Regions from separate parts of the Mesorhizobium sp. M7A.F.Ca.US.005.03.2.1 genome, predicted to be linked through region 3. Evidence: predicted binding sites of a transcription regulator. Region 3 holds the regulator's gene; each other region holds the start of a gene.
The links. Region 3 encodes LexA, which represses DNA repair genes until DNA is damaged. Its sites were predicted from a motif close to TGTTCNNNNTGTGTTCNG; they were not measured.
Positions count from the first base shown of each region.

Region 1: a site for LexA is predicted at 5,264-5,281, ahead of EN991_RS07695 (metallopeptidase family protein). Genes of this name have one in related genera too.
Region 2: a site for LexA is predicted at 1,927-1,944, ahead of EN991_RS14015 (single-stranded DNA-binding protein). Genes of this name have one in related genera too.
Region 4: a site for LexA is predicted at 2,555-2,572, ahead of recA (recombinase RecA). Genes of this name have one in related genera too.

Region 1 is NZ_RZRP01000089.1:1,248-8,053, forward strand. It holds gene EN991_RS07670 (ATP-binding protein) at 1-813, opposite strand, end outside; gene EN991_RS07675 (response regulator transcription factor) at 804-1,496, opposite strand; gene EN991_RS07680 (DUF4173 domain-containing protein) at 1,500-3,038, opposite strand; gene EN991_RS07685 (CoA ester lyase) at 3,378-4,253, shown strand; gene EN991_RS07690 (DUF1737 domain-containing protein) at 4,305-4,511, shown strand; gene EN991_RS07695 (metallopeptidase family protein) at 4,700-5,122, opposite strand; gene EN991_RS40785 (hypothetical protein) at 5,305-6,327, shown strand; gene EN991_RS07705 (DUF6504 family protein) at 6,269-6,806, shown strand, end outside.
Region 2 is NZ_RZRP01000208.1:700-7,505, reverse strand. It holds gene EN991_RS14025 (MarC family protein) at 82-711, shown strand; gene EN991_RS14020 (OsmC family protein) at 743-1,168, opposite strand; gene EN991_RS14015 (single-stranded DNA-binding protein) at 1,303-1,824, opposite strand; gene EN991_RS14010 (cupin domain-containing protein) at 2,008-2,427, shown strand; gene EN991_RS14005 (metalloregulator ArsR/SmtB family transcription factor) at 2,472-2,786, shown strand; gene EN991_RS14000 (SRPBCC domain-containing protein) at 2,783-3,271, shown strand; gene EN991_RS13995 (ATP-dependent Clp protease proteolytic subunit) at 3,292-3,897, shown strand; gene EN991_RS13990 (hypothetical protein) at 3,986-4,282, shown strand; partial or broken gene uvrA (excinuclease ABC subunit UvrA) at 4,975-6,806, shown strand, end outside.
Region 3 is NZ_RZRP01000573.1:314-4,083, reverse strand. It holds partial or broken gene EN991_RS25865 (kynureninase) at 1-434, shown strand, start outside; gene lexA (transcriptional repressor LexA) at 845-1,585, shown strand; gene EN991_RS25855 (ComEC/Rec2 family competence protein) at 1,579-3,770, opposite strand, start outside.
Region 4 is NZ_RZRP01000562.1:53-3,896, reverse strand. It holds partial or broken gene alaS (alanine--tRNA ligase) at 1-1,107, opposite strand, end outside; gene recA (recombinase RecA) at 1,400-2,497, opposite strand; gene EN991_RS25635 (carbohydrate kinase family protein) at 2,778-3,722, shown strand; partial or broken gene EN991_RS41115 (pseudouridine-5-phosphate glycosidase) at 3,797-3,844, shown strand, end outside.

The DNA.
Region 1 (6,806 bases), on a different contig from region 3:
GGTGCGCAGGAAGATGAGACCGATGAGCAGCGTGCCGCCGAGAATGGCGATCGCCGCCAACGTCACCTTGCCACGTTCGCCATAGAGATGCTTGATGATGTTGTTGGGCGTCCGCGACACATAGACGACGCCGGCGACCTGGCCGTCGACAGCGACCGGCAGGGCGACGAAGACACGCACCTTGGTGCCGCGGCTGACCGAATAGAGCGGTGGCGTCGGCTGGTCGGGAATGCGCAGCCTGAGCGCGCTGGCATAGTGGCCGGCAAGTGCTGTGCGCACCTCTTCGACCGCACTGAGCGACTGGCCGACCTCGCCGCGCCCGGCAATGACGACGCCCCGGGGGTCGAGCAGCCGGAAGCCGGCCAGCGTGGTTTTCTGGGTGGCGTCGAGGATGCCGGACAGGCGCGCGCCGATCACCGCGAAGGCGGGATCGACGATCGCCGGCATCGCCGCCGGCCGGGTCGGCAGGACATAATCCGAGGCAAGATCGAGCTGCGGTTCGATTGGCCTGTAGAGCGGGTCCGGATTGACGCTGCGGCTTGAATCCCCACTTGGCTCCGGCATCGGCGCACCGAGCTTTTCCGGTGGGATGCCGGCGTCACGTACATCCCGCGCATAGATGGCGGCGATGGCAGCGCCTTGCGCGATCAGCTCCGCCTCGGTCTGGCGGATCAGCTGGTTCTCGTAGAGGCGGAAGAAGAACAGGCCGACCAGTGGCAAGGCCATCACCATGATCAGGATGGCGACGACGACCGTGGCAAGCCGTGGCCGCCATTTGCGGCCGATCCATTTGCTGGAGGCCGTCAGCCGCATCGGCCAAGCCGGAAGCCGACGCCATGCACCGTCTCGATGACATTAGGGCAACCCACAGCTGCCAGTTTGGCGCGGATGTTGCGGATGTGGCTGTCGACGGTGCGGCCGGCGACGTGGATGTTTGCGGCATAGGCGCTGGCCGTCACCGCGTCGCGGTCGAGCACATGCGCCGGCCGCGCCAGGAACCCCTTCAGGATCGAGAACTCAATTCCTGTCAACGATAACGGCTTGCCGTCGAAGCTGGCGGTATGGCTGGCCGGCGCCAGAGCCAGTTTGCCATGCGAAAACTGCCTGTCGTCGGCCGGTTCGGGCGCCGCCGGGCGGGCGCGCCGCAGGATGACGTTGACGCGGGCAACCAGCTCGCGCGGGCTGAATGGTTTCGTCACATAGTCGTCGCCGCCCATTTCGAGCCCGAGGATGCGGTCGATCTCCTCGTCGCGCGCAGAGAGGAACAGCACCGGCACATCGGATATGTGCCGCAGCCGCCGGCAGACCTCCAGCCCGTCCATTTCCGGCATGCCGATATCGAGCATGACGAGGTCCGGTGCCCGGCGGCCGATTGCCTGCAAGGCGGCGGCACCGTCGGCCACCCCTGTCGTTTTCATGCCGGCCTTCTCCAAGGCAAAGCAGATCACCTCGCGGATGTGCGGGTCATCGTCGGCGACGAGGATGTGATGCGGCATGGATCAGCGGCCCGGCATGGAAGGTTCGATAGCGGAGGGAATCACGAACGGCTCCTTGGTGTCGAGATATCGAAGCAGCCGCCAGTCGCGAAAGCTCCAGGCCCGCCAGTTCTGCTGGATAGTTCGATACCAGATTTCGTCGCTGCCGCGCACGCCGGCCAGTTCGCGGACAGTGCCGGCGGCCGCCGTCTTGCCCTGGTGCTCGAGGAAGCGATCAAGCGCGGGAAACGCGCCCGGACCGAGCGAGTGAAGATACCAGGCGTCTAGGGGAATGCCCTGGCCGGTCATTTCGAGGGAATGGTCGACATTGTAGTTGGCGATCGTTGCTGCGAAATTGATGAAACAGCCGGCATAAAGCGTCAGGGATAACGTCAGAAGATTGGCGGACAGCAGCCATTCGTTGGATTTTCTAAGCGCGATGCGGGCAATGATCAGGGCAAGGCCTGATGCCACCAGCCCCATCCAGACAAAGGCGGCGACGCGCCAGTAGGTCAATGCATAGATGCCGATATAGAGGTCGAGCCGCAGGATCGACGAGATGACCAGCATGATGTTCTGCGCCACCCAGACATAGACCAGCCGGCGGATCAGCGGATCGGCCGAGGTTTCGCTGCCGGGTCGCAGCGCTGCCAGCACGAAGCCGGCGGCAAGCAGTGCCGTGACGATCAAGGGATAGGCGCCACGATGCGCGTAGGAGGCGTAGCTCAGCCCATCGGGAAGCGCTGCCCCGCCCCACAGATAGGCGGCGTCGAGCGCCGTCTGCAGCGCAAACAGGATGTTGAAGACGATCAGGGCGCGCAGGATGGCGGCCTTGCCGAACAGGATGTCTTCGATGGTGGTGGCGGTTTTGCCGGCTTGAGCGCTGACCGCCGGCAACGCGCGCGGGATGCGGCGAACCAGGCGCGGCAGGCGCGGTCGCAGAAAAGCCCAGACAGCGGCGAGCACGAACAGCCAGAAGGCAATCCGCGCCAGCTGGATAAGATCGAGCAGCCTCACGAGATCGATCAGCGACAGCCAATAGTCGATGACCGGATTGGCGGCACCGAACAGCGCCAGGAAGACCGCGCCCAGCGTCAGCGGCATCACCCAGACGGCGATCGCCGCCAGCCGGATGCGACGCCCACCGAACCGCCGCGCCGTCCTGCGCCAGCGGATGAAATCAATGACGAAGCGGAACGGCGCCGCCAGCCCGAACAGCACGATCTGCCCGGCAATGCGGGCGATGCTGTGCCGCAGCCGGCCGCTCAACGAAAGCGCGAAGACGGTCAGCGCCGCCAGCGCGATCGAGACCGACAGGGTGCTGACGTTTTCAGCCAGCGGCAGCAGCGCGACAAGCAAGGCGATGGGCTTGAGCCAGACCCGGCCGTCGTTGAAGGCGGCCGGGTGCACAGCCACGACCGCCGCGGCAATCAGCAGGGCGAACAGGAGAACCGTGATCCCGGCGGGCTGGCCATAGAACAGAAAATCCGCGAGCGCTGCCAGCAGGATGGCGACACCGAAACGGCTGCAATAGCTCGGCGCGGCGGAGAACAACGCTGTCATGACCTGGCTTTCCTGATGGCTTCCAGCCGAACCGTTGGCGGGCTTTTGCGGACAAAGGGAATGAGGGTTGCGACGGGACACGCGCGCGGCGGATCGGCCAGCCACCAGCCCTCGCTACGCAGTCGGTGAGTCAGGGACCAACGGGGCTTTGCTCGCTTGTGCATGCCGCTTGTCTCGCAAGCGGGCGGGGAAACGGCAGGGCGGATCCGAGGAGGTTTTCCGCAGGCCCGTGCAGTTTTCGTGCAGGGGTAAACGCTGCCGATCTCCCCCCTCGTGGGGGAGATTGGTAGCTTCATGCCCCGACTTGCCTCACCCGCCCACAAGCGGCATAGATCAGCCATGGAAACCTACCGTCCGCGCCGCTCCGTGCTCTACATCCCGGCCTCCAGCGACAAGGCCTTGGCCAAGATCGCGCAGCTTGCCTGCGATGCCATCATCATCGACCTGGAAGACGCCGTCGCTCCGGCCGACAAGATCGCCGCCCGCGAAAAACTGGCCGGCATTTTCGCCGGCCATTCCGAGAGACGCTGCGAGATGATCGTGCGCATCAATGCGATATCAGGCGAATGGGGCGCCGACGACCTGCTGGCTGCCGCAAGCTGCGAACCCGACGGCATCCTTCTGCCCAAGGTCGACACGCCGCGCGACCTGCTCGAGGCCGGCGACGTGCTTGACGACAATTTTACCCCCGACAGCGTGAAACTATGGGCGATGATCGAGACGCCCAAGGCGCTGCTCAACATCGGCGCCATCGCCGAACTTGGCCGCGATCCGGCCTCGCGGCTCAATTGTTTCGTTGCCGGAACGAATGATCTGGTCAAGGAGACCGGCATTCTGGCGACGCCTGATAGGCGCTACCTCGTGCCATGGCTGATGCAGATGGTGCTGGCCGCACGCGCCGGCGGCATCGACATGCTCGACGGCGTCTCCAACGATTTTCGCGACCTCGACGCCTTCGCCCATGAATGCGCGGAAGCCGCGGCCATGGGGTTCGACGGCAAGAGCCTCATCCACCCGGCCCAGATCGAAGCCGCGAACCGCGCCTTCGTGCCGTCCACGGAAGCGGTGGCCGAGGCACGCTCGGTGAAGGAAGCCTTCGCGCTCGCCGAGAATGCCGGCAAGGGTGTGATCGCGCTGAACGGCAGGATGGTCGAGCGGCTGCACCTGGCGCAGGCCGAAAAACTGCTGGCGAAGGCAGCCGCCATCGGGTCATAAATGCTCGATGGATGCGAGCGGGCTACAGCTACTCACGACAGGAATTGAACAATGAAACTCTACCGCTTTCTGTCCGCTCCGGACGATGCCAGCTTCTGCCACAAGGTGACAGCGGCGCTGAACAAGGGCTGGCATTTGTTCGGCTCGCCGACCTATGCCTACGACAAGAAGGCCAAAGCGATGCGTTGCGGCCAGGCCGTGGTCAAGGATATCGACGGTCAGGAATACGGGCCCGATACCAAGCTGAGTGACTGGTAGATTTGAAAAGCTCCGACGCAGGGTGTGTTGAGATTCAGGTCAGGCCGAGTCGAAAATGGTGGTTTCCGAGAACCGGAGCGGAGCGTACTTTTGGGTACGTGAGCACAGTTCTACCGCGACGCGGTAGAGCGGGGAAGCGCAGGAAGCCATCATTTGCAGGCCGGCATCACCTGAATATCAGCGCACCCCTACTCCGCCGCCTCTTCGATCTTCTCCATATCTTCGTCCGACAGGCCGAAATGGTGGCCGATCTCGTGGATCAGCACGTGGGTGACGATGTCGCCCAGCGTCTCTTCGTTCTCGGACCAGTAATCGAGGATGGCGCGGCGGTAGAGCGTGATGCGGTTCGGGCCTTCGCCGGTCTGCGGGTTCCAGCGCTCGGCGATGCCGCGTCCCTCGAACAGGCCGAGCAGGTCGAATGGCGTTTCCAGCGACAGATCGTCCATGATTTCGTCGGTTGGGAATTCGGCGATCTGGATGACGATCTCGCCGGTCAGCTTGCGAAAATCCTCCGGCAGATGGGCGTACGCCTCCAGCGCCAGGAACTCCATTTCGTCCATCGAGGGCGAGAGTTCGTCGTGCCAGGTGCGGGTCTTGTAGATGCGGGCCATGCTTTGTCCTTTGATCCCGGCATATAGGCTTTCGCACCGGAATCGGCAAATGAACGGGCCGATGCGCCTGCGCCATCCCTGCAGAGAGGAATAAATTCTCCATGACTCTGCTTGACTCTTGGGATGCGCTCTGGAATCTATAGGAACATAACAGGAACAATTGTGAGTGGAAGCTGACCGTCATGGCGATGACCGCCGTGGCGCGGGAGACTGTTTTTGCCCTGCGCCGCCAGATCGCGAACATCGAGGGAACGCTGCCCGAGCGCTTGGCTGCGCCGGCAGCCGCACCCTTTGATGCTGACGTCAACACTGATCTCACAATCGTCCGGCGTGGCATTGCCGCGGCGTTGCCGGATGCGTTCCTGCCTATCGGCGTCGGGCGCCTCGATGCCGCCCTGAGCGGCGGGCTGCCGAAGGCCGCCCTGAGCGAAATCCATGGGCTTGAAACCCGCGATGCCGGGGCCGTCGCCGGCTTCGCTTTGTCGCTCACCAGCCTGATCCTCAAGCAAACGCCGGGGCTGCCGGTGCTGTGGATCGGCACATCGGAGATTTTTCGCGAGGCCGGCTTTCCCTATGCCAGGGGGCTTCACGCCTCGTTCGGCATCGAGCCGGAGCAATTGCTGTTTTCTGAGGCGCCAAGGCTCGTCGATGCACTGTGGGTCGCCGAGGAGGCGGCCCGGATGACGGCGCTCGCCGCCGTCATCCTGGAAATCCGCGGCAATCCGCAGCGGCTTGACCTGACCGCGACACGCCGGCTGCATGCAAGGGCGCAAGCGGCCGGCCGGCCGGTGTTCCTGCTGCGGCAGGCGGCTGGGCCCGAACCGACGGCGGCACCCGTCCGCCTCATCGTCGCCTCGGCGCCGGCGGTGCCGCGCGACACCATCGCCGGGCCGCTGGCCGGCTCGATCGGCCGCCCGGCCTTCACCCTCACCATCGGCAAGAGCCGCACGGCCCTGCCTGGACAATTCACACTGGAGTGGAACCCCGATGAACGCGCATTCGACGAAAGAGCGGGCGAGGCAAGAGACCGGGCAAAGAATCCTGTCCCTGTGGTTTCCCTATCTGGCGGCGGAAAGGATCCTGCGCCAGCGTCTGGGGCGGTCCTGGCGTTCCCGGCCGTCGGATCACCCATCTCACCCGCCGCTCGTGATCAGCCATCGCGACCGCAACGCACAGCGCATCTCGGCCCTCGACGAGCGGGCTGAGGCGCTGCACCTGAAGCGCGACATGGGCATCGCCGATGCGCGCGCCATGCATCCGTCGATCGACGTCGTCGAGGCCGATCCGGAAGCCGATCGCCGCCTGCTCGAAGGCCTCGCCGACTGGTGCGACCGCTACACCCCGCTGGTGGCGCTGGACGGGGCAGACGGCCTGTTTCTCGACGTCACCGGCTGCACCCATCTGTTCGGCGGCGAGCGCGCCATGCTGGACGACATCCTGTCGCGCTTCTTCCATCAGGGTTTCGATGTCCGCGCCGGGCTTGCCGCGACGCCGGGTGCGGCCTGGGCGGCGGCACGCTTTTGCGGCGACCGCATCGTTGTGTCAGGCGAGGAGGAGGCGCTGCTGGCGCCCCTGCCGCTGGCCGCGCTGCGCATAGAACCTTCGACCCGCACCAGCCTGGAAAGTGTGGGCCTGCGCACGGCGGGCGCCGTCATGGCGGCACCGCGCGCGCCGCTCGCCCGCC
Region 2 (6,806 bases), on a different contig from region 3:
TTCTCACGAACAGTTCCCACCGAACGGGCTTTGCTCTACCAATTATCCTGGTACGGGCACGGCCCGGCGGGAGGGTCAGAGATGCCGAGTTTCGACAGCCTGTTCAACGCGTTCGTCACCATTCTCGTGACCATCGATCCGCCCGGCCTGGCGCCGCTGTTCCTCGCCGTGACGCGCGGCATGAACCGCGAGGAGCGCCAGCAGGTTTCCGTCCGCGCGTCGATCATCGGTTTCCTGGTGATGGCGCTGTTTGCGGTTGCAGGCGCCTCGATCCTGTCGGTGTTCGGCATCACGCTGCCGGCCTTCCGCGTCGCCGGCGGCTTCCTGCTGTTCTTCATCGCCTTCGAAATGGTGTTCGAGCGCCGGCAGGACCGCAAGGAGAAGATCGGCGACGTCGCCATCACCAAGGACATGATCCACAACATCGCCGCCTTCCCGCTGGCAATCCCGCTGATCGCGGGTCCCGGCGCCATTTCGGCAACTGTGCTGCTCTCAGGTTCCTTTCAAGGCTTCGCGGCGCAGGCGGCGCTGGTCGGCATCATCTTCGTCTGCCTTGCCATCACCTATCTGGTGTTCGTGCTGTCGGAACGCATAGACCGCATCCTCGGCCAGACCGGCCGCTCGATCCTGACCCGCCTGCTCGGCGTCATCCTGGCAGCACTGGCCGTGCAATTCGTCGCCGACGGCATCAAGGCGCTGATAGCGGGCTGACAGGCTGACGCGGCGAGAATCGAAGCCGGCTCTATCTCGCCGTCGTGTCGACGACCTCGAAATCGTGGGTAATCGTGGCGGTCTTGGCAAGCATCGCGGAGGCCGAGCAATATTTTTCGATCGAAAGGTCGATCGCGCGTTTCACCTTGTCGCTGGAGAGTTGCCTGCCCTTGACGACGAAATGCATATGAATGCGGGTGAACACTCTGGGTTCGGTTTCCGCCCGGTTGGCCTCGAGCTCGACCACGCAGTCCTCGACCGCCTCGCGCCCCTTTTCGAGGATGTGCACGACATCATAGGCCGAACAGCCGCCGGTGCCGATCAGCACCAGCTCCATCGGGCTCGGTCCCGGCGTCCTGCCTTCCGGTCCGGGCGCGGTTCCCAGCACCAGTTTGTGGCCGCTACCGGACTCGCCGACGAAAGTGCGTTCCTCGACCCATTTTACGCGTGCTTTCATCGAACTCGTCCTTCGCCATATTTCGTTGATCGCCATGTCGGCGTTCAGTTCGACAATGCAAAACCCCGAAAGTCCATGAGGGACTCTCGGGCGCAATGTTTGACTTAAGCCAAAAACAACATCTGCAGTTGCGATCAGAACGGGATTTCGTCGTCCAGTTCGCGCGACGAACCGCCACCGCCGCCGCTCTTGGCACCGCCGCCACTGCGATTGAAGCCTTCGCTCGGGCTGGACTGGCCGAAATCGGAACCACGGCTGCTGCCGCCACCGGCATAGCCGCCAACCTGGCCGCCTTCACCCTGCCCGCGCGCGTCGAGCATCTGCAGCTCACCGCGGAATTTCTGCAGCACGACTTCCGTCGTGTACTTGTCGGCGCCGGTCTGGTCCTGCCATTTGCGCGTCTGCAGCTGGCCCTCGACATAGACCTTCATGCCCTTCTTCAAATACTGCTCCGCCACCTTGGCGATGCCCTCATTGAAGATGACGACGTTGTGCCATTCGGTCTTTTCCTTGCGCTCGCCGGAATTCTTGTCACGCCAGCTTTCCGACGTCGCAATGCGAATGTTGACGACCGGCTCGCCCGAGTTGAGGCGACGGATTTCGGGATCCGCGCCGAGGTTGCCGACCAAAATGACCTTGTTGACGCTACCCGCCATGATATTTCTCCGCGCTCATCCGAAACAAATTTTTTTGTCGCAGCACCTTACAGGCTGCAGGCGTCAGCCGCTTGCCGTGGCTGCCTTTACCCACAAGGTTTTTGTTCCCTGTTCGTTCTATGGTGCAGATGACGTTCTGTCAATGTTTGTCAGCAAGATGTAGTGTCCCGGCCGGAAATTTCCATGAAATCGGATCTGACCGGGGGCGATCAAATGAAGTCTGTCGCACATGAGGACCAGCAGCGCGAGCAATGGCGAGCAGGTGTGGAAACACGCATGCATGTGTCGGCCAGCAATGGTGCATCGCAACTTTGCATATTCGAGCAATGGGTCGAGCCCACGGTCGGCGCCCCAACGCATTGGCATCCCGTGGAGGAAGTGCTGACCGTTATCGCCGGTAGGGCTGAGATGTGGATCGACGATGAGCATACAGTCGTGACATCGGGCCAGTCTCTCGTTGTCCCCGCGAACAGGAAACACGGGTTCAAGAACGCCGGCACTGGAACGCTTCACATCCACGCCGTCCTTGCGTCGCCGATTTTCGAGGCGACGTTCGATGGGCCTGCCGGAATGGTGAGACGCTGGCTTCCGACAATCTCGTAAAACAGTGCTTGCCAAATCAATAAGTATTCACTTATGCTTTCGACATGATCGAAGCAGAGATTTTTCGCGCACTGGCCGACCCGACGCGCCGCGCCGTCTTTGAGCGGCTGGCCGCAGGCGAGATGAGCGTGTCGGAATTGCGCACCGGTATGACGGTGTCGCAGCCCGCGGTGTCGCAGCATCTGGCGGTGCTGCGTGGCGCCGGCCTGGTGGTCGAGCGGCGAGCCGGCCGCAACGCCTATTACCGCGCCGATCCGCAGGGGCTCGCTCCCTTGCTCTCCTGGATCGAACGCTACCGGACTTTCTGGCCGGAACGCATCGAAAGGCTGAAGGCGGTTTTGAAGGACATGGATCAATGAAGAAGGCGGGATCAACGACCAACGAGGGCCAAATCGACGCCGCGGATGCGCTCGAGTTCGAGTACGACCTTGCCGAGCCGCCGGAAAAGGTCTGGCGGGCCCTGACCGTACCGGAATTGCTGGCCGCCTGGATGATGCCGAACGACATCAGCCTCGAGATCGGCAACCGTTTCGCCTTCGCCCGGCCGGACACGCCGATCGAATGCGAAATCCTCGACGCCGAACCCGAGAAGCTGCTGCGCTATTCCTGGCGGGAGCAGCCGGGCGACGCAGCCAGGCAGGATCCGCTCGACAGTACCGTCACCTTCACACTTGCCCGAACCGTTTCCGGCGGCACGCATCTGCGTGTCGTCCATGACGGCTTTGCCCGCAAGGCCATGCCTGCCATCGCCATGGCAGGCGCCGGCTGCCGTCTTTCGCTCGGTTTGCGCGCAATTGGAAAGCCCATCGCCGCGAACGCACCGCGCCTTCTGCGCGCGGCATAATAGAAAATCGGAGAAGAAAAATGAGCGGTGTTGCCAGTCTGGTGCCGATGGTCATCGAGCAATCGAGCCGCGGCGAACGCGCCTTCGACATCTTTTCGCGGCTGCTGCGCGAGCGCATCATCTTCATCAACGGCGAGATCAACGACGACATCTCGGCGCTGGTCTGCGCGCAGCTTTTGTCGCTGGAATCGGACAATCCGGACAAGGAGATCTCGCTCTACATCAACTCGCCGGGCGGCGTGGTGACCAGTGGTTTCGCCATCTACGACACGATGCAATATATCAGCTGTCCGGTGTCGACCGTATGCATGGGCTTTGCCGCTTCGATGGGCTCGTTCCTGCTGATGGCAGGCACACCGGGGCGCCGGATTTCCCTGCCGAACGCCACCATCCTGCTGCATCAGCCGCTGGGCGGGTTTCAGGGCCAGGCCTCCGACATCCAGCGCCATGCCGAGCGCATCGGCAGGACGAAACGGCACATGGCCGAGCTCTACGCGCAGCATTGCGGCCGTACCTATGAAGAGGTCGAGCGCACGCTGGACCGCGACCACTTCATGACCGCCCGCGAGGCGCAGGCATGGGGCATCGTCGACCATGTTTTCGACACGCGCAAAAAGGCGGCGTAAGCCAGGGCCGGAGCGGAGTCCGGCCGGCTGCCGAAGATTTGACGATGCCGGTCTGGTTCCATGGGCGGCGCGCCACTATAGTCCTGGGATGACCGACACTCATCCTTCCAGACCACTGCGCCCCGTCATCGCCGTCGTGGTGCTCGCTTTTGCCAGTCTCGTGAGTGGCGCGGCTCTTGCAGAGGACAGTTCGCCGTCGACGCAAAAAAGCGCCCTGCCCGGCGTGACCGGCGACTACCGCATCGCCAAGCCGGCTCCCGAGCCGGACGATGCGCTGCCGGCCGGCGAGAACGGCACATTCAAGATCGGCGATACGGATGTCAGGATTTCCGGCAGCATCACCGTCGATGTCGGCGCCGGCTCGATCGGGCCGCCGCGTCACTGAGTGCGCGCGGAAATGAGCGTTCCCCACATAAAACGGCCCCGCCGTGCCTTGGGCAAACGGACGGGGCCTTCTGGATCTCAAATCCAACTTTGCCGGGAGTGTACTGCCGGCGTTTGATTTCGGATGCACCGCGGCGTTCGGCCGACGATCCGACTAGCAGTCTCTGATTTTTAGGAGATATGGCAGGTCACGGTTTGCCGGGTGGCGCAGACGCTAAACCCTGGCACTTATGCCTGCCGCGGCTCCAGTGACAACTGGAACCCTAGGGGACGATCCGGTGGCGTCATAGCTCCGCTCCTCTGTCCGTTGCGATTGTTGTCAATTCGAAGCACAAATCGCAAATGCCTGCGGCGTCTCGCAGGCCGCCTTTGGGCGGCGAGGCCATCGAAAGACGGCCGGCTTCGTTGACTTCCGGAGACTGCGCTCCTGGGTTGCCCGCGTCAACCATCAATAGCCGGTTACCGAAAAACGTGATCGCCGGGAGGTTACGTACAAGTCAGTTTTTGCACAGCTTTGTCAGGAGCGTGTTCGGCCTTTGTTCTTTCCGCTTGCCCGTTCACGCGAAAGACGCTTAAACGCTTTTGTCGGGAATTGTGGCGTCTCTCGACGTGGCGGAAAAACTACCTACATAGGGGATGGCCGGGAAAACCCGCCATTCCAGGAAATTCCAGATTCTGAGGCGGCGACCGGCTATGGCCGACCATAAATATCTTTCCATTCGCGGGGCGCGCGAACACAATCTGAAGAATGTCGATCTCGACCTGCCGCGTGACAGCCTGATTGTCATGACCGGCCTGTCGGGGTCCGGCAAGTCATCGCTTGCCTTCGACACGATCTATGCCGAGGGCCAGCGGCGCTACGTCGAAAGCCTGTCGGCCTACGCGCGGCAATTCCTCGAAATGATGCAGAAGCCTGACGTCGACCAGATCGACGGCCTGTCGCCTGCCATTTCCATCGAGCAGAAGACCACATCGAAGAACCCGCGTTCGACGGTCGGCACCGTCACCGAGATCTACGACTATATGCGCCTGCTTTTTGCGCGCGTCGGCATCCCCTATTCGCCGGCCACCGGCCTGCCGATCGAGAGCCAGACGGTTTCGCAGATGGTCGACCGCGTGCTGGCGATCGAGGAAGGCACGCGCCTGTTCATCCTGGCGCCGATGGTGCGCGGCCGCAAAGGCGAGTACCGCAAGGAATTGCTGGAACTGCAGAAGAAGGGCTTTCAGCGCGTCAAGGTCGACGGCGTCTTCTATGAGATCGCCGACGTGCCGGCGCTGGACAAGAAGTACAAGCATGACCTCGATGTCGTCGTCGACCGCATCGTCGTGCGCGGCGACCTCGCGACGCGGCTTGCCGATTCCATCGAAACGGCGCTGAAGCTGGCCGATGGGCTGGCGGTCGCCGAATTCGCCGACAAGCCGCTCGATTCCAGCCAGACCGGCGAGGATTCGGTCAACAAGTCGAAGAACGAGACGCATGAGCGCATCCTGTTCTCGGAAAAGTTCGCTTGCCCGGTCTCCGGCTTCACCATTCCGGAAATCGAACCGCGGCTGTTCTCGTTCAACAACCCGTTCGGCGCCTGCCCGACCTGCGACGGTCTCGGCAGCCAGCGCGCCATCGACGGCAATCTGATCGTGCCGGATGAAAACATCTCGCTGCGCGACGGCGCCGTCAGCCCGTGGGCGAAGTCGACCTCGCCCTATTACGCGCAGACGCTGGAGGCATTGGGCAAGGCCTATGGCTTCAAGCTCGGCGACAAGTTCAAGGATTTGTCTGAAGAGGCCAAGGAAGCCGTCCTGCGCGGCACCGGCGAGCGCGAGATCACCTTCCAGTATGATGACGGCCTGCGCTCCTACAAGACGACGAAAACTTTCGAAGGCGTCATCCCCAATCTCGAGCGGCGCTGGAAAGAGACCGAATCCGCCTGGATGCGCGAGGAGATCGAGCGCTTCATGTCGGCCACACCCTGCCCGGTCTGCAAGGGCTATCGGCTGAAGCCCGAGTCGCTGGCGGTGAAGATCGCCGGCAGGCACATCGGCGAAGTCACCGAGCTTTCCATCCGCAAGGCCGACCAGTGGTTCACCGACCTGCCCGCGTCGCTCAACGACAAGCAGAACGAAATCGCGGTGCGTGTGCTCAAGGAAATCCGTGAACGGCTGCGCTTCCTCAACGATGTCGGGCTCGACTATCTGACGCTGTCGCGCAATTCCGGCACGCTGTCGGGCGGCGAGAGCCAGCGCATCCGGCTGGCATCGCAGATCGGCTCCGGCCTGACCGGCGTGCTCTATGTGCTGGACGAGCCGTCGATCGGCCTGCACCAGCGCGACAATGCGCGCCTGCTCGATACGCTGAAGCACCTGCGCGACATCGGCAACACGGTGATCGTCGTCGAGCATGACGAGGACGCCATCCTGCATGCCGACTATGTCGTCGACATGGGCCCGGCCGCCGGCATCCATGGCGGCGAGATCATCGCCCAGGGCACGCCGCAGCAGGTCATGGCCAATCCCAATTCGATCACTGG
Region 3 (3,770 bases):
CCGGCATCCGCCGTTTTCTGTGCGGTACGCAACCGGTCCTGTCGATGCGGGCGCTCAAAGGCGCGCTTGCCATCTGGAGCGACGTCGACATGGCGGCATTGCGAAAGAAGAGCGTCGCGCAGACAGAACTGTTCATCCAGCTCGTCGAAGCCAAGTGCGGCGCCTACGGTCTCGCGCTGGAGACTACCCGCGACGCGACCAGGCGCGGCAGCCAGGTGTCGTTCCTTCACGACCATGGCTATCAAATCATGCGGGCGCTGATCGAGCGCGGGGTGATCGGTGACTTCCGCGCACCGTCGACCATCCGTTTCGGCTTCACGCCGCTCTATGTCAGCTACAAGGATGTGTGGCTGGCGGTTGAGGTTCTGGAAGACATTCTGCGCACGGGTGCATGGAAGGACCAGCGTTTCGCCGTCAAGGAAGCCGTTACCTGACGCACCGATCCCGGCGATCCGCCGTCGCTGCCCTCACTGCCTGGCAAATGACGGAGAGCTGAATTTCCAGCCAAAATGCCCAACTGACGTTGGCGTTTTGGCTCCGTTTCGTTCACGGCCAACCAACGTCCCGAAGGTTGCAATCGCTCCTTGTCGAGGTCGATCGACAGATAATGCCAAGCTTTGGTAGGGGATAAGCCACAGGTCATTAACCATAACAATTTCAATGTGAGCAGGCGCATTGCCGAAGGTGGCGCCCGTCGATCGTAACCCGCTGGCAAGCGCCAAATAATTTCAGCAGCCTTAACAAATTCATTAAACTTTAAACGGTTGCAGAACACAACTGGAACAGATAGTGTTTGTTCTGGGTTTGTTTTTCGATTCTGGTTTCAGGGAACCTGGGGGCCGCCATGCTGACACGCAAGCAACATGAACTGCTGATGTTCATCCATGAACGCCTGAAGGAGAGCGGCATTCCGCCATCCTTCGACGAGATGAAGGAGGCGCTCGACCTTGCCTCCAAATCCGGGATTCATCGGCTGATCACGGCCCTTGAGGAGCGCGGCTTTATCCGCCGGCTGCCCAATCGGGCCCGCGCGCTGGAAGTGCTGCGGCTGCCGGACTCCATCGCGCCAGGCCTCAATGCGGCAAAGAAGTTTTCGCCAAGCGTCATCCAGGGCAGTCTTGGTCAGGGTGGTGCTCTTGGCCGGCAGATCAAGCCGGCGCCTTCGCGGATGCCTTCGCCCGGCAATGACGACGATGCGGTCTCTGCCGTTTCGATCCCGGTCATGGGTCGCATCGCCGCCGGCGTGCCGATCGATGCCATCCAACATCAGACGCATTCGATTTCGGTGCCGCCGGACATGATCATGGGCGGCGCGCACTATGCACTGGAGGTCAAGGGCGATTCGATGATCGAGGCCGGCATCTTCGACGGCGACACCGTTATCATCCGTAACGCCGACACGGCCAGCCCCGGCGAGATCATCGTGGCGCTGGTCGATGAAGAGGAAGCGACGCTGAAGCGGTTCCGCCGCAAGGGCGCCTCGATTGCCCTCGAAGCCGCCAATCCAGCCTATGAGACACGGATTTTCGGGCCGGACAGGGTCAAGGTGCAAGGCAAGCTCGTCGGCCTGATCCGTCGCTACTGAGACGGCTGTGGGTTGACCACTGGCTTCTCGGGTTTCTTGAAGGGTGCCAGCCCCCTCGCCTCGCGAGAGTATTTGCGTTGCGTGTGCCAGGGCCGATATGGGCTGTCCACCGCGAAGCTGATCGTCGCCGGCGTGGTCGCCGATTGGCGATCGAAGAAGACCGCGGCACTGCCTTTGCGAGCCAGTTGCCGCTTGGTGATGACCAGAACCAGCGGGTTGTGACAGGCGTCATAGGCGGTGGCGTCGTTGACGACGATCAGCTCGGCGAAGCCGCAGGCTTTCCAGGTGTCCTTGCGGTCCTCGACATAGGCAATGATCGCACCGGACATGTGCCTGGCCACGCAAACGCCTGAGGAGCAATAGAACGGCGATCCCGGCGGTAGCTCAACGGCATCCGCGACGTCGAATTGCCCATCGCTGTTGTCGAACACTTCCGGAACGACGATGGTTTCCGATGTCAGCGCGCGTTTCCAGTTGTCGACGGTGAATCCATTCGGCCGTTGCCGGCTAACGGCAAGCTCACCGCCACCGATCGGCAACGCCACCAGCCGGGCGTCTTCCGAGATCAGCACATCGGGCGTGCGCGTATCCGAGACGGTCAGCAAGCCTGCCAACGCGAATGGCAGAGCCGCGAGCCGCAGCCATGTCGTCGCCATCGTCGCGATGACCAGGGCAATGGCCACCAGCAGGACCGACTGTTGCGAAATCAGCCCGACCCCATCGACAGGCGAACGCTCGGAGATCCAGCCCGATATGGCGATCATCATCGTCAGGCCCTTGCCCATCAGGTAGAGAGCTGGCCAATCCAATCCGAAAGGCATCAGCAGCGCGCTGGCGACGGCCAGGAACATGACGACGGTGACGATCGGCATAACCGCGAGATTGGCGAACAGGCTGAGCGGCGACACACGCTGAAAATGCCAGATGGCAAACAGCGTCGTGGCGCTGCCGGCGATGATCGAGGTCATGGCCAGACCAATTGCCGCCAGCAGGAATTTTCGTGTCAGGAACCCGGGCAAGGATCGCTTCGGCGGCGGCGGTCTTGCTTTTCCCGCGCGGTGATCCGCCCAGCCGGCATAAGCGCCGACCAGAGCCGCGGTCGCGGCGAACGACATCTGAAAACTCGGGCCGACCACCTCATGCGGCGACACCACGATGACGGCGATCGCCGAGATCGCCAGATTGCGCATGGTGAGTGCTGCTCGATCGAACAGAACTGCAATCAGCATCACTGCCAGCATGATGAAGCTGCGCTCGGCGGCGACGACGATACCTGAGATGACGAGGTAGGCTGCGATCGAGAACAGTGCGGCGGCAGCGGCATACTTCTTGACCGGGCGACGCGCGGAAAGATCGGGAAACAAGGCGAAGGCGCCGCGCAGCAACCCCATGATGGTGCCGGCGACCAGAGCCATATGCAGCCCCGAAATGGAGATGATGTGGTAGATGCCGGTACGTCGCATCGCCTCATTGATGTCGTCGGGAATGCCGGCGCGCACGCCGACGATCAGCGCCGCGGCGATCTCGCCTTCGGCGCCGCCGACGCTCGCCCTGATATGGTCGGCGATGCCTTCACGGGCATTTTCCACGCTGGAGGAAATTCGGGCCGACAGCGGCATGTCGCCATCATCGCTGACGACAAGCTTTGGATTGCCGAGAAAGAATCCGCTGCCACCAATGCCGGCAAAATAGCTGTCGAAGGAGAAATCATAGCTGTCCGGTCGCACCGGCCCGGTCGGCGGCAAAAGCTTGGCATATCCAGTGATGAGCGAGCCTGCGGTCACGTCAGCCGGGATCTTGCGTGCCGAAAGCCGTACCCGTTCCGGCGCATAGCGCAGTTTCGGTCTTGCGGTCGATGTTACGTCGATGGTCAGCCGGATACGGCCAGTTTCCATCCGGTCGAGCGAGACGACGCGGCCGGTCACCTGCGTCGAGATTTCCGAGCCCAACATTTGTGTGCCCGCACGCCACGTCTCGACCTTGGCAGCAAGCAGTCCTAGGGCGCACAAAAGTGCCGCCATGAAACACAGATGGGTCTTTGGCCATGAGCGCGAGACCAGCGCACAGATCCCCGTCAGGATGACAACCGCGACAGGTCTCGCAAAGTCGGGTTCAGCCGTCAGCGAAAAATAGCCGATCGCTCCGATCGCAAGGCAGACCGGCACCAGCAGGAAGGCCACGCCCC
Region 4 (3,844 bases), on a different contig from region 3:
CAGGCCGAGGCCGCGCACCAGCGTCTTGCGAAACCTGGTCTCCTCGAGCTTCAGCGTCTCGGTGATCAATTGTTCGCCGCGCAGCAGTTCCGGATAGGCCTGGCCCATTTCGCGCACCAGCGCCGGCACCAGCTTCCACATCAGCGGTTCGTTGGCACCGAGCAGCTGTGCATGGCGCATGGCGCGGCGCATGATGCGGCGCAGGACGTAGCCCCTGCCTTCGTTCGAGGGCAGCACGCCATCGGCGACCAGGAAGGAGGACGAGCGCAGATGATCGGCAATGACCCGGTAGGAGGCGACCGTCTCCTTGTCGGGACCATGCCCGATCGCGGACGAGGCCGCGTCGATCAGGTGACGGAACAGATCGGTCTCGAAGACGCTTTCCACCCCTTGCAGGATGGACGCCATGCGCTCCAGGCCCATGCCGGTGTCGATCGAGGGGCGCGGCAGGTCGATGCGCTCCTCCTTCGTCACCTGTTCATACTGCATGAACACCAGGTTCCAGAATTCCAGGAAACGGTCGCCATCCTCCTCCGGGCTGCCGGGAGGGCCGCCCCAGATGTGCTCGCCGCGGTCGATGAAGATCTCCGAGCACGGCCCGCAGGGTCCGGTGTCGCCCATCGCCCAGAAATTGTCCGAGGTCGCGATGCGAATGATGCGGTCGTCGGAAAAACCGGCGATCTTCTTCCAGAAGCCGGCCGCCTCGTCATCCGTGTGATAGACGGTGACCAGCAGCTTGTCCTTGCTCAGCCCGAATTCCCTGGTGATCAAGTTCCAGGCAAGCTCGATGGCGCGCTCCTTGAAATAGTCGCCGAAGGAGAAGTTGCCGAGCATCTCGAAGAAGGTCAGATGACGCGCGGTGTAGCCGACATTGTCGAGATCGTTGTGCTTGCCGCCGGCGCGAACGCTCTTCTGGGCGGTCGAGGCGCGCGAATAGGGCCGCTTCTCCAGGCCGGTGAAGACGTTCTTGAACTGTACCATGCCGGCGTTGGTGAACATCAGCGTCGGGTCGTTGCGCGGCACCAGCGGACTCGACGCGACGATCTCGTGACCCTCCTTGCGGAAGTAGTCGAGAAATGTCGACCGGATTTCGTTCACGCCACTCATGAATGCTGCCTTTTCGGAAGGGCCGCCGGCAAACCGGCGGAAATGGGCTCTGCGTTTTAGAAGATTAGGACTTGGCCTTTTAGCCGCCGCGCTTCACCCTGTCCAGAAACACGGAATTGGTCCAATCCACGGCCTTTGCCGGTCGTTCGAACCGGCCTGTTTTCGCCGCCGAAACGCAAAACCGCCGGCACTGGGCCGGCGGTTTCAAAACGCATTAACGCGGAACTCGATTACTTAAGCCCGAGATAATAGAATGCGATTATGGCCGAACTCCGGCCGACCTCGCGAGTTGTCACATCGCGCCGGATTCCTCCTCGAACCCGTCGTCGCCACCTTCGGAGCCGCCATTCTCAAGGAACTTTTCGGCGATCAGCCCGGCATTCTGTCGGAGCGCCAGCTCGATCTCGCGTGCGGTGTCGGGATTGTCGCGCAGGAACAGTTTGGCATTCTCGCGGCCTTGGCCGAGACGCTGCGAATTGTAGGAGAACCAGGCGCCCGACTTCTCGACCACGCCGGCCTTGACGCCGAGATCGACCAGTTCGCCGGTCTTGGACACGCCTTCACCATACATGATGTCGAACTCGACCACCTTGAAGGGCGGCGCCAGCTTGTTCTTGACCACCTTGACGCGGGTCTGGTTGCCGACGACTTCGTCGCGGTCCTTGACCGAGCCGATGCGGCGGATGTCGAGGCGCACCGATGCGTAGAATTTCAGCGCGTTGCCGCCGGTCGTCGTCTCGGGCGAACCGAACATGACGCCGATCTTCATGCGGATCTGGTTGATGAAGATGACCATGGTGTTGGAGCGCGAGATCGAGGCGGTCAGCTTGCGCAGCGCCTGGCTCATCAGGCGGGCCTGCAGGCCGGGCAGCGAATCACCCATCTCGCCTTCGATTTCGGCACGTGGCGTCAGCGCCGCGACCGAATCGACCACCAGCACGTCGATGGCGCCGGAGCGCACCAGCGTGTCGCAGATTTCCAGCGCCTGCTCACCGGTGTCGGGCTGCGAAATCAGCAGGTTTTCGAGATCGACGCCAAGCTTGCGGGCATAGACCGGGTCAAGCGCGTGCTCGGCATCGACGAAGGCGCAGATGCCGCCCTTCTTCTGGGCTTCGGCCACGGTGTGCAGGGCCAGCGTCGTCTTGCCCGAGCTTTCCGGCCCGTAGATCTCGATGATGCGGCCGCGCGGCAGGCCACCGACGCCAAGCGCGATGTCGAGGCCAAGCGAGCCGGTCGGCACCGTTTCGATCTCGACGACCTGCTCGTTGGCGCCGAGCCGCATGATCGAGCCCTTGCCGAAAGCCCGCTCGATCTGCGACAGCGCCGCATCCAGAGCCTTTGATTTGTCCACTGCCTTGTCCTCTACCAGCCGCAAAGAATTCTGAGCCATGATACATCACCCCTTGGTCGTCAATGAAGGCCGGACAATCCGTAATCCCTGCCTATTTGTACCTTTTTTGTTCTCATTTGGCAAGAGGGATCAAATATCTGAAAAACAAGCATTATCCGGATTTGTTCTTTTTTTGTCCAAGGATTCGATCAGGAATGCACCGCACGTTGGGCCAGACGGCTCGGTTGTTTCGACCTGCCGAATCGCCGCCTTGCATGCGAAGCTCGGTCGCACAGCCTAGCGCTTGTGCGGCTGGAATAACAAAGGTCATATCGCCGGCATGCTGAAATCCGCGAAAATACTGGCCGTAGGCGGCGCCCATATCGACCGGCGCGGCCAGGTGTCCGGCGCCTACGTGCCCGCCGCCTCCAATCCGGGCACAATGCGCGAGGATGTCGGCGGCGGCGTCTTCAACGCCTTGCGCAGTGCCGTGCGGCGCGGCGTCTCCGCGTCGCTGATGTCGGTTCGCGGCGGCGATGCCGCTGCCGACACCGTTTCGCGAGCCATTGCCGGGGCAGGCATTACCGACCTGTCGGCGGTCTTCCTCGACCGCACGACGCCGAGCTACACGGCGCTGATCGACAGCGAAGGCGAGCTGATCGTCGGCTTTGCCGACATGGCGCTCTATGATTTGGCGTTTCCCAAGCAGATCAGGCGCTCCAGGGTGCGGGAGGTGATCGCCGCCGCAGATGCCGTCTTCTGCGACGCCAATCTTCCGACGACGGCGCTGGAACGGCTGGTCGCGCTCGCCGCGGGCAAGCCGGTTTTCGCGATTGCCATTTCGCCGGCCAAGGTGGTGCGGTTGCTACCGGTGCTGAAGGAGCTTTCGCTGGTCTTCATGAACCGGCGCGAGGCCATGGCGCTGGCCGGCGTCGCCGCGAATGCCACGGAGCGCGAGGTGGTCGACGGGTTGCGATGCAGCGGCCTCGTCAGCGGCGTGGTGACGGCAGGCGGCGGGCCCATGCTGGGCTTCGATGAAGCCGGCGCCTTCTCTATCCTGCCGCCGCCACCAAGAAAGGTCGCCGACGTCACCGGCGCCGGCGATGCGCTGGCGGGCGCAACGGTCGCAGCCCTGCTGCGAGGACTGCCGCTGCGGGCAGCTCTGCGCGAAGGCATTGCCGGGGCGACGCTTGCCATCGAAAGCGCCGCCGCCGTTCCGGAGTTCACCGCGGCGAGCTTCGCGGAAGCGTTGGTCCTTGTGCCGGATGCCAGGGAAGTGGCATGAGACCGGCGAATTCATAGTGCCGCGATGTTGCCGAGCGTCCGACGGACGCGCCGCATTCCGGATAGGAGACCTTGATGACCCCTGAGACCGCCCGCCCCTTCATCGACATCCACGCGCCGGTG